DNA from 2 places in the Micromonospora sp. L5 genome. Region 1 is predicted to be linked to the other one. Evidence: riboswitches for the same ligand, from Rfam matches in the RefSeq annotation. Region 1 holds a riboswitch; the other holds the start of a gene.
What was found. Region 1 has a riboswitch for glycine ahead of gcvT (glycine cleavage system aminomethyltransferase GcvT). Riboswitches for the same ligand answer to the same signal wherever they lie in the genome.
Positions count from the first base shown of each region.

Region 1 (4,837 bases):
CAGCCGCCCCGAGTAGTTGATGCGCATGCCATGGGTCAGATGACCGCCGTGAGCGAGGTCGAGCCCGAGGATGGTGTCACCCGGCTCGATCAGAGCAGCCATCACGGCGGCGTTCGCCTGCGATCCGGAATGCGGCTGCACGTTCGCGTAGGCGGCGCCGAACAGGCGCTTGGCCCGGTCGATCGCCAGGCGCTCGATGTCGTCGACATGCTCGCATCCGCTGTAGTAGCGCCGTCCCGGGTAGCCCTCCGCGTACTTGTTGGTGAGGGCCGATCCCTGCGCCTGAAGGACGGCTCGGGGCGCGAGATTCTCGGAGGCGATCATGCCCAGGGTCTCGTGTTGCCGGCGTAGCTCCCGGCCGATCGCCTCGGCGACGGCGGGGTCGAGGTCGGCCAGATCATCGTCGAAGGCTGCCATCGGGGCCTACCGCGACTCGTTGGAGAAGGCGCGGTACTCGTCCGGCGACATCAGGGAAGGCATCTGCGCCAGCCGGACCCGCAGGAGCCAGCCTTTGCCGTACGGATCGGCGCCGATCAGGCCCGGATTGGCGATGACCGCCTCGTTGACGGCGACGACCTCTCCGCTGACCGGGAGATACAGCTCCGCGACCGACTTCGTGGACTCGACCTCTCCACACACGTCACCGGCAGTCAGGTGGCTCCCCGGCTCGGGCAGTTGCACATAGATGACATCACCCAGCGCTTCGGCGGCGAACGCGGTGATGCCTACTTCGGCCGGCTGAACCGAGTCGTTGACCCACTCGTGGTTGAGGCTGTACTTCAGGTGTTCCGGTACGTTCATGACGCTGAACCCTCGCAAGGAATGGCCGCGGATCACCGCGGACGACGGTAGAACGGAAGAGGGACGATCTCGACCGGCTCGGTGGCCCCCCTGATCTGCACGGCCAGCCGGATGCTGTCGCTGGTGCCAGCACGGATGCTGGCCATCGCGATCGGCCGTTTGAATGTGGGTGAAGGGGTGCCGCTTGTGATGAGGCCGACCGGATCAGCACCATGGCCGTCGTCGGTCAGCGTCACCACCTGCTGGCCCGCTCGGGGAATTCTCTGCCCGGACGCGACGAGGCCGACGAGCCGACGGGTAACGCCGCTCTTGTGGGCCTCGGCCAGCGCGGCTCGTCCGACGAAGTCGCCTGGTTTGACGAAGGACACCACCCGCCCCAGCCCGGCATCGAACGGGGTGACGTCACGGCCGATCTCTGCGCCGTACAACGGCATTCCAGCCTCGATGCGGAGGGTGTCGCGGCACGCCAGCCCTGTGGGCGTCAAGCCGTGACGCCGACCGGCCACAAGCGCTGCTTCCCACGTGCGCACCGCGTCTTCGGCGTGTACGAGCAGTTCGAAGCCGTCTTCGCCGGTGTAGCCGGTACGAGCGACGACGGCTGGACGACCGTCGATGTCCAGTAGCGCTGCGGTGTAGTAGCGGAGCCGGGTGAGTCCCGTACCGGTCAGGGCTTCCACGATGGGGGCGGCGCGCGGCCCCTGCACCGCGATGATCGCCCGCTCGTTCGTGCGGTCGGCGGCCCAGGCCGCGTAGTCCGCACAACGGGTCCTGATGGCCGCATGTACGACGCGTGTGTTGATGGCGTTGACGACCAGCAGGTACCGGTTCGATGCGAGGCGATAGGCAACGAGGTCGTCCAGCACCCCGCCGGCGGCGTCGCAGAGCATGGTGTAGCGCGCGCCACCGATCGGTACGGCAGACAGGTGCCCGACCAGAGCGTAGTTCAGTGCTGTCGGGGCCTCCGGCCCCGATACCTCGAGCTGCCCCATGTGGCTGAGGTCGAAGAGGCCGGCCTGTTCGCGTACGGCGCGGTGCTCAGCGAGCTCGCTTCCGTAGCGAAGGGGCATCCGCCAGCCGCTGAAGTCGGTGAATCGAGCTCCGTGTTCTATATGTGATGCATGCAGAGGTGAGCGGAGCAGAGCCGCAGGGTCCTGGTACACGGGGGCGCTCCTCGTCCCGACGCACGCGGCGTCGAACGGTCGGTTGCCTCCCGCTCTGTCATTGACCTGAGAGCTTCACCGCTGCGTCAGCGGCTTGCACCGTGGGTGAGACGACGGTCGTCTGCTTTCCAGAGTCACCTCGCCTGCACGGTAATGGGGCCTGAGAGTTTCTTGGGAGTTTGCTCCTTCGGCGCTCCGAATGAACGGAGTCTCTCCCGTGCAGGTTCGAATGGTGTCTATGTAGTTGTGGGCCATTCGCAGGTTAGGTGACGGCACATACCGCGTCAACATCATCCTGCCCATAGCTGATGCCTATATATCGCCGTCGGATCGCTACGACGCTGCGGGATGGGCGTGGGGATTGGCCCGCCACCATCGGGCGAAGGCAGCGTTGTCGTTGACGTGATCCAGGTAGGCCCGGGTGATGGCCTGGAACAAAGCGCTGCTCTGTGCAGAGGTCAGCGCATCGCGCCGCCAGACGACCATCAGCCTGGCCAGCAACTGCGGCTCCCCGCGCAGCGGCAGCACCCGAGTCCCGGCGGCCGGGGCCCAGGTCGGGTCGACCAGCCGGACACCGTCTCCGGCGGCCACCAGTGGGTGCGCGGCGCCACTCGGCGCTTCGTACCGGATCTTCGGCTCGAAACCTGCGGCGCGGCAGGCCCGTCGCAGCGAGGCGAGTGAGCCGTCGTCCGGCCCCGGCGGACACACCCACGATTCGTTTCTCAGGTCGGCCAGCCGCACCTGCTCGTGGTGGGACTGCGGGTGGGAGGCGGACATGGCGACGAAGATCGGGTAACGGGGGATCAGTGGCCGGCTGGTGAGCGTGGGACCGATCGGCAGCTCGAAGCCCTCAAGGATGCCCAGCAACGCGGCATCCAACTGGCCTCGGGTGAGCGCCTCCACCAACAGTCGCGAGGACGGCTCTATCTGCAGCGCGATCTCCGGATCCGGGAACGCTTCCGCGACGTGGCGTACGAGGCTGCCCGCGCAGGCGATGTGGACGGTGCCGAGTCGGAGCAAACCTGGAATGGGGTGCCGGTCGCCGAAGTCCTCGACGAGCGCGTCGACCTCGGCCAGCACGACGCGGGCGCGCTGGAGCACCTGCTTGCCGAGTTCGGTCGGTTGCATACCGGTACGGCTTCGGACGAACAGCGGCCCACCGACCGTCTTCTCGATCCGATGCACCTGGGCCGTCAGCGCGGGCTGTGACAGGCCCAGGCGGGCGGCGGCGCCGGTCACGCTTCCGGCCTCGGCGATGGCACTGATCGCCCGCAGGTGGCGCACATCGATGCCCATGACCGAGATTATGCACGCGGCCGCAGGCGGCGCGGCGGCCACAGGCCAGGCGGGCGCGCCGCCCGGCAACTCCCGCCGGGCGGCGCACTCATACCCATCACATGTGGTTCAGTAGCGCGTGCTCACCGTGGTGCCAGAGCAGGCGGTCTTCCCGTAGAGGCTGATGTAGTGGTAGCCGGCGGCCGGGCTGGGGATGGCCAGCGACTCGGTGTTGCCGGCCCCGGCGGAGGAGCGGGTGGCGTTGCTGGTGGTGGCCCAGCTCGACGGACTGTAGTAGAGATCGCAGTTGCCCGTGCCGCCGGCCACGGCAATGGTGAGGGTGCTGACGCCGGCGGGCAGGTAGATGTACAGGTAGTCGTAGTTGCCCGCGGTCGCGGAGCGTCCACTGCGCTGGCAGTTGCGGTCGAGGGTACGCGTGTCAGTGCCGCTGCATTCCGGCACGGTGGTGCCGCCACCCGTCGTGACCGAGATCGTCTGGGACGATCTCGCGGTCGCCCCCTGGTTGTCGGTGACCGCCAGCGAGACGGTGTAGGTGCCGGCCGCAGCGTAGGTCTTGCTGGGGTTGACGGCCGACGAGGTGCTCCCGTCCCCGAAGGCCCACTGCCGGGAGGCGATGCTGCCGTCGGCGTCCGAGGACCGGTCGGTGAAGGTGGCGGTGAGCCCACTGGTCGCCACGGTGAACGAGGCGGACGGCGGCTGGTTGGTCGGGGGCGGCGTGGTGCTCCCGCCGCAATCCCCTGCCGCGCAGCGCGTCAGCCAGGCGTCGAAGTCGGCGTCGTAGCGTGAGCCGATGGTGCTGGTGAGGTACGTGCGGGCGGCGTTGAATGCCCCCGATCGGTAGTATCCGAGCACTGTCGTCATGTCCGGCCGATGGGACTGCATCATGTACCGCACGGCCAGATAGCCCCAGTTGTAGATGCGCGTCTGGTCGTTGTTGTAGGTGGTGTCGAACAGCGTGCGCAGCGCATAGGTGTGGTTGCCCGCCTGGCTCTGGGCACTGGTGTAGGTGACGTTCCGGTAGGAGTAGGAGACGTACTCGGCGAAGCCTTCGATCCACCAGATGGTAGGTGTGGTGATGTTGGCGCTGAAGTCGCCGTACATGTTGAACCGGCCATCGAGGTAGTGGGTGTACTCGTGGTTGAGGTTCCAGATCTGGAAGGCCGGCCGGACCCACTCGGCTTCGTAGGCGATGAACCTTGCCTGGTTGTTGGGGTCCGACGGGTTGCCCTCCAGGTACATGCCACCGTTGTTCGTATCGATGCCGTAGATGGCGCCCGCGTAGGTCTGGTAGTCGGTGCTCGAGTTGAAGACGACAACCTCGATGTCGGTGTTGACATCGCCTGCCACCGGCCCGCTGTCTGCGACCAGGCTGTGGAAGTAGGCGTCCTGGCCCTTCAGGCTGGTGCAGGACTGGCTCAGTTCAGCCGAGGTCATGTCCTGCGCGACGATCTTGATCGACGGGCTGCATGTGTAGTTGATGGTCAGGACAGAGCTGGTCAGCTGGGCGGAGAGGTTGCAGGTGGTGTAGTAGGAGCAGTTGGCGACGTCGTATGCCTGGGTCATCTCCGCGACGCCGACCC
Region 1 covers NC_014815.1:4,640,166-4,645,002, reverse strand. Annotated here, with positions in the region: gene glyA (serine hydroxymethyltransferase) at 1-417, opposite strand, end outside; gene gcvH (glycine cleavage system protein GcvH) at 424-801, opposite strand; gene gcvT (glycine cleavage system aminomethyltransferase GcvT) at 834-1,961, opposite strand; glycine riboswitch at 2,100-2,189, opposite strand; gene ML5_RS21740 (LysR family transcriptional regulator) at 2,295-3,257, opposite strand; gene ML5_RS21735 (collagenase) at 3,366-4,837, opposite strand, start outside.

Region 2 (4,837 bases), 960 kb from region 1:
ACACCTGACCGCCGGCGTCGTGGACCTTCGCGCACAGCTGGGCGATGCCGGTCTCGTACACGCCGTGCGTCGACGGGTACGTCACCATGATCGCGGCGAGCGCGTCCCGGTGCTTGTCGATCTTCGCGTCGAGGTCGACCAGGTCGACGTTGCCGTCGGCGTCGCAGCCGACCACCACGACCCGCATGCCGGCCATCACCGCTGACGCGGCGTTCGTGCCGTGCGCCGACGACGGGATCAGGCACACGTCGCGGTGGCCCTCGCCGCGCTCCCGGTGGTAGCCGCGGATCGCCAGCAGCCCGGCCAGCTCACCCTGCGACCCGGCGTTCGGTTGCACGCTGACCGCGTCGTAGCCGGTCACCTCGGCCAGCCAGCCCTCCAGCTGCGCGATCAGCTCCCGGTATCCGGCGGTCTGCTCGTCCGGCGCGAACGGGTGCAGGTGCGCGAACTCCGGCCAGGTGATCGGTTCCATCTGGGTGGTGGCGTTGAGCTTCATCGTGCACGACCCCAGCGGGATCATGCCGCGGTCCAGCGCGTAGTCGAAGTCGGCCAGGCGGCGCAGGTAGCGCAGCATCGCCGTCTCCGAGTGGTGGCTGTGGAACACCGGGTGGGTGAGGAAGTCCGACGTGCGGGCCAGCCCGTCGGGCAGGGCCGCGTCGGTGTCGCCGTCGAACCCGTCGACGCCGAACGCCTCCCACACCGCCTGAAGGTGCGCGGGCGTGGTGGTCTCGTCGCAGGAGACGCCGACCCGGTCGGCGTCGACCAGCCGCAGGTTCACGTTGCGCGCCGCGGCGGCGGCGACCACCTCGGCGGCCCGGCCCGGCACGGTCGCGGTGACAGTGTCGAAGAACGCGACGTCCGCGACCTGGACGCCCCCGGCGCGCAGCCCGGCCGCGAGCCGCGCCGCCGCCTCGTGGGTACGCCGGGCGATGGCGCGCAGCCCGTCCGGGCCGTGATAGACGGCGTACATGCCGGCCATCACCGCGAGGAGCACCTGGGCGGTGCAGATGTTGCTGGTCGCCTTCTCCCGGCGGATGTGCTGCTCACGGGTCTGCAACGCCAGCCGGTACGCCGGATTGCCGTCGGCGTCGCGGGACACCCCGACGAGGCGGCCGGGCAGCATCCGCTCCAGGCCCGAACGCACCGCCAGGTAACCGGCGTGCGGCCCACCGAAGCCCATCGGTACGCCGAACCGCTGGGTGGTGCCGGCGGCGATGTCGGCGCCGATCTCGCCCGGCGGGCGCAGCAGCGTCAACGCCAGCAGATCCGCGGCGACCGTCACCAGCGCGCCCACGCCGTGCGCCGCGTCGACCAGCGCCCGGTGGTCGCGGACCGCACCGGAGGCGCCCGGGTACTGCAGGTGCAGGCCGAAGAACTCCGCCGGCAGCCCGTCACGCTCGACGTCGACCACGCGCACCTCGATGCCGAGCGGCTCGGCGCGGCTGGCGATCACCGCGACGGTCTGCGGCAACGCGTCGGCGTCGACCACGTACACCGGGCTCTTGCTCTTGGACGCGCGGCGGGCGAGCGTCATCGCCTCGGCCGCGGCGGTGCCCTCGTCGAGCATCGACGCGTTCGCGGTGGCCAGGGCGGTCAGGTCGGTGACCATGGTCTGGAAGTTCAGCAGCGCCTCCAGCCGGCCCTGGCTGATCTCCGGCTGGTACGGCGTGTACGCGGTGTACCAGGCGGGGTTCTCCAGCACGTTGCGGCGGATCACCGCCGGGGTGTGCGTGCCGTGGTAACCCAGGCCGATCATGGACACGGCGACGGTGTTGCGCGACGCGAGGGCGCGCAGCTCGGCGACAGCCTCCCGCTCACTGGCCGGGGCGGGCAGGTCCAGGGTGCCGTGCCAGCGGATCACCTCGGGGATCGCGGCGTCCATCAGCTCGTCGACGGAGCCGTAACCGACGGTGTCCAGCATCCGGCGTTCGTCGTCGCGGCCGGGGCCGATGTGCCGGTCGGCGAACTGCTCTGCGGTCATGCGCTGCGCTCCTTGGTGGGGCGAGGTCGACGGGTCGGCCTCCCCCTGAGTCGCGCTGACGCGCTCCACAGCGCCTGCCCACGTGGTCCTTTTGCCTGAGAGGTTCCGGGGAGAATCTGCCCCTTCGGCGCCGTCGGATCGACGGTCTCTCCCACGTGGGTGGTACCGGCACTTCCCACGCTACCAGCGGGCGTGTTTCCGGCTCATGTCCCGGGGGTTGATCACACCGGCGCCGGCGCCGCCGCCACCCGGTCGGCCAGCGCGCACAGCGTGGCGCCCAGCGGCGCGTCCAGGCGCAGCGCCGCGTACCCGTCGCCGCGGGTGACGCCCTGGTTGACGATCGCCACCGGGATGCCGTGGCGGGCCGCCCGCAGCACGAACCGCCGCCCCGACATCACCGTCAACGACGACCCGAGCACCAGCAGCGCCCGGGCCCGCTCGACGAGCGCGAAACAGTCCGCGACGCGGGGCGCGGGAACCGTCTCGCCGAAGAACACCACGTCCGGTTTCAGCATGCCGGTGCCGCAGACCCCGCAGTCGACGGTGCGGAACCCGGTCACCGCCTCGTCGGGCAGGTCCACGTCGCCGTCGGGGTTGACGCGCGCCACCCGCGCGTCGAAGCCCGGGTTCGCCTCGGACAGCCGCCGGTGCAGCTCGTCGCGGCCGGTGGCGTTGCCGCAGTCCAGGCACGTCACCTCGTCGAGGCGGCCGTGCAGCTCGATCACGCCGGTGGCGCCGGCGGCGGTGTGCAGCCCGTCGACGTTCTGGGTGATGATCCCGCCGAGCAGCCCGGCGTCCTGCAGCCGGGCCACCGCCCGGTGCCCGTCGTTGGGCGCCGCCCGGGCGATGGTCTGCCAGCCCAGGTGGCTGCGCGCCCAGTACCGCCGCCGGGCCAGCGGATCCCGGGTGAACTCCTGGTACGTCATCGGGGTGTGCCGGCGCGCCGCGCCACTGGGCCCCCGGTAGTCCGGGATGCCCGACTCGGTGGACAGGCCCGCGCCGCTGAGCACCACCACGTCACCGGCGGCCACCAGCCGCGTCAACTCCTCGAACGCCTCACTCACCCGTCCATGCTCCCTCGCCGGACCCCGCACCTCCCACCCGTACGGCGGTCGCGCGGCGGGGTGCGGCCAGGCGGGCTAGGTTGAGCCCATGCGCGTCGTCATCGCCGGAGGGCACGGAAAGATCGCCAAACTGCTGGAGCGGGAACTGGCCGGACGCGGAGACACCGCGCTCGGACTGATCCGCAACCCCGACCACGCCGCCGCGCTGCGCGCCGCCGGCGCCGAACCGGTCGTGTGTGACCTGGAACACACCGACGTCGACACCCTCGCCGCCCACCTGGCCGGCGCCGACGCGGTCGTGTTCGCCGCCGGCGCCGGACCCGGCAGCGGCGCCGCCCGCAAGGACACCGTCGACCGCGGCGCCGCCGTGCTGCTCGCCGACGCCGCCGTACGAGCCGGGGTACGCCGCTACCTGCTGGTCTCCTCCATGGGCGTGGACGCCGCCCCCGCCGAGGGCACCGACGACGTGTGGGCGGCGTACCTGCGGGCCAAGAAAGCCGCCGAGGACGACGTCGCCGCGCGGGACCTCGACGTGACGGTGCTGCGGCCCGGCCGCCTCACCGACGACGAACCCGCAGGCCGCATCACCCTGGCCCGGCACGTCGAAGCCGGCGCGATCAGCCGCGCCGACGTGGCCCGGGTGCTGCTCGCCCTGCTGTACGCCCCGGCCACCGCCGGGCACACCCTGGAACTCGTCGGCGGAGACACCCCCATCGCCGACGCGATCGCAGCCGTCGCCGCCTGACACCCGCCGGCGCGTCCCGGCCCGCCGTGAACACGGGCCGGGACGCCGCTCAACGCTGGTGCCGCGACAACGCCGGCTGCGGCGTGCCCCCGCCGCCCTGCGGCAACTCCCGGGCGATCCGCTCCATCGTGCGCGACAACTGCTCACTGCCGTCGTCGAGGTGCCGGGCCGCCGCCTGCATGTGCGAGATCATCATCTCGCCGAAGATCCGCAGCGCCTCACGCGTCGCCACCGAGTCGTCGAAGCCGCTCCCGGCGGTACTGCGGTACTCCGTCACCGCCCGCTCGGCCTCCCGCTTCGCCTCCTCCGCCGCCGCCCGCATGTAACTCTCGTACTGGGTACGGGCGTACTCGGCGACCCGGCGGGCATAGTCGTGGGCCTGCGCGATGATCTGCTCGGCCTCCCGCTGCGCCGCCGACAACAGGTTGACCTCCTTCGCCGCCGGCGCCACCGCCGCCTCCGTGCTCGGGATCACCCCGTGCCGGTGCAGCTCCAGATGGTCGTTGAGCCGCTCGTTCTCCGCCCGCAGGTTCGCCACCTGCGCCGCCAGCAGATCCAGCTCGTCGGCCACCTGCAACCGGAACCGGTCCACATCGGTCTGGTCGTAGCCGCGCCGCGTGAACGCCGCCGACCCGAACTCCCACCGCCGCACCCGGTCCGAGGTCAACCGCACCTGCACCGGACCGGACACCTGCTGCGCGTCGTAACTGCTGATCGGACCCGCGCTCACCGGCTCACCTCCGACTCGTCAGCCCCCGTCATCGTCCGCCACGCCGGGCCGTACCAGTGCTTGCCGTAACCCTCGTGGTGCACCTGGCCCGGCTGGAACCCGGCACCGGTCAACGCCGCCACCGAATGACCCACCATCTCGTCCGAGCCGCACACGTACACGTGCCGCGACCGCCAGTCCCCGTCGGCCAGCACCCGGTCGGCGATGCGCACCGACTCGCCCGGCCGGGCCGGATCCGCACCGGCCACGTACGACACCCGCAGCCACGGATGCGTCGCCGCCAGCTTGTCGATCGCCTCGCTGTCGTAGAACTCCGT
Region 2 covers NC_014815.1:5,600,266-5,605,102, reverse strand. Annotated here, with positions in the region: gene gcvP (aminomethyl-transferring glycine dehydrogenase) at 1-1,981, opposite strand, end outside; glycine riboswitch at 2,055-2,145, opposite strand; gene ML5_RS25805 (NAD-dependent protein deacetylase) at 2,203-3,045, opposite strand; gene ML5_RS25800 (NAD(P)H-binding protein) at 3,134-3,790, shown strand; gene ML5_RS25795 (DivIVA domain-containing protein) at 3,840-4,520, opposite strand; gene ML5_RS25790 (globin domain-containing protein) at 4,517-4,837, opposite strand, start outside.
Region 2: linked by a shared signal. The riboswitch ahead of gcvP (aminomethyl-transferring glycine dehydrogenase) and the one ahead of gcvT (glycine cleavage system aminomethyltransferase GcvT) in region 1 are both predicted to bind glycine.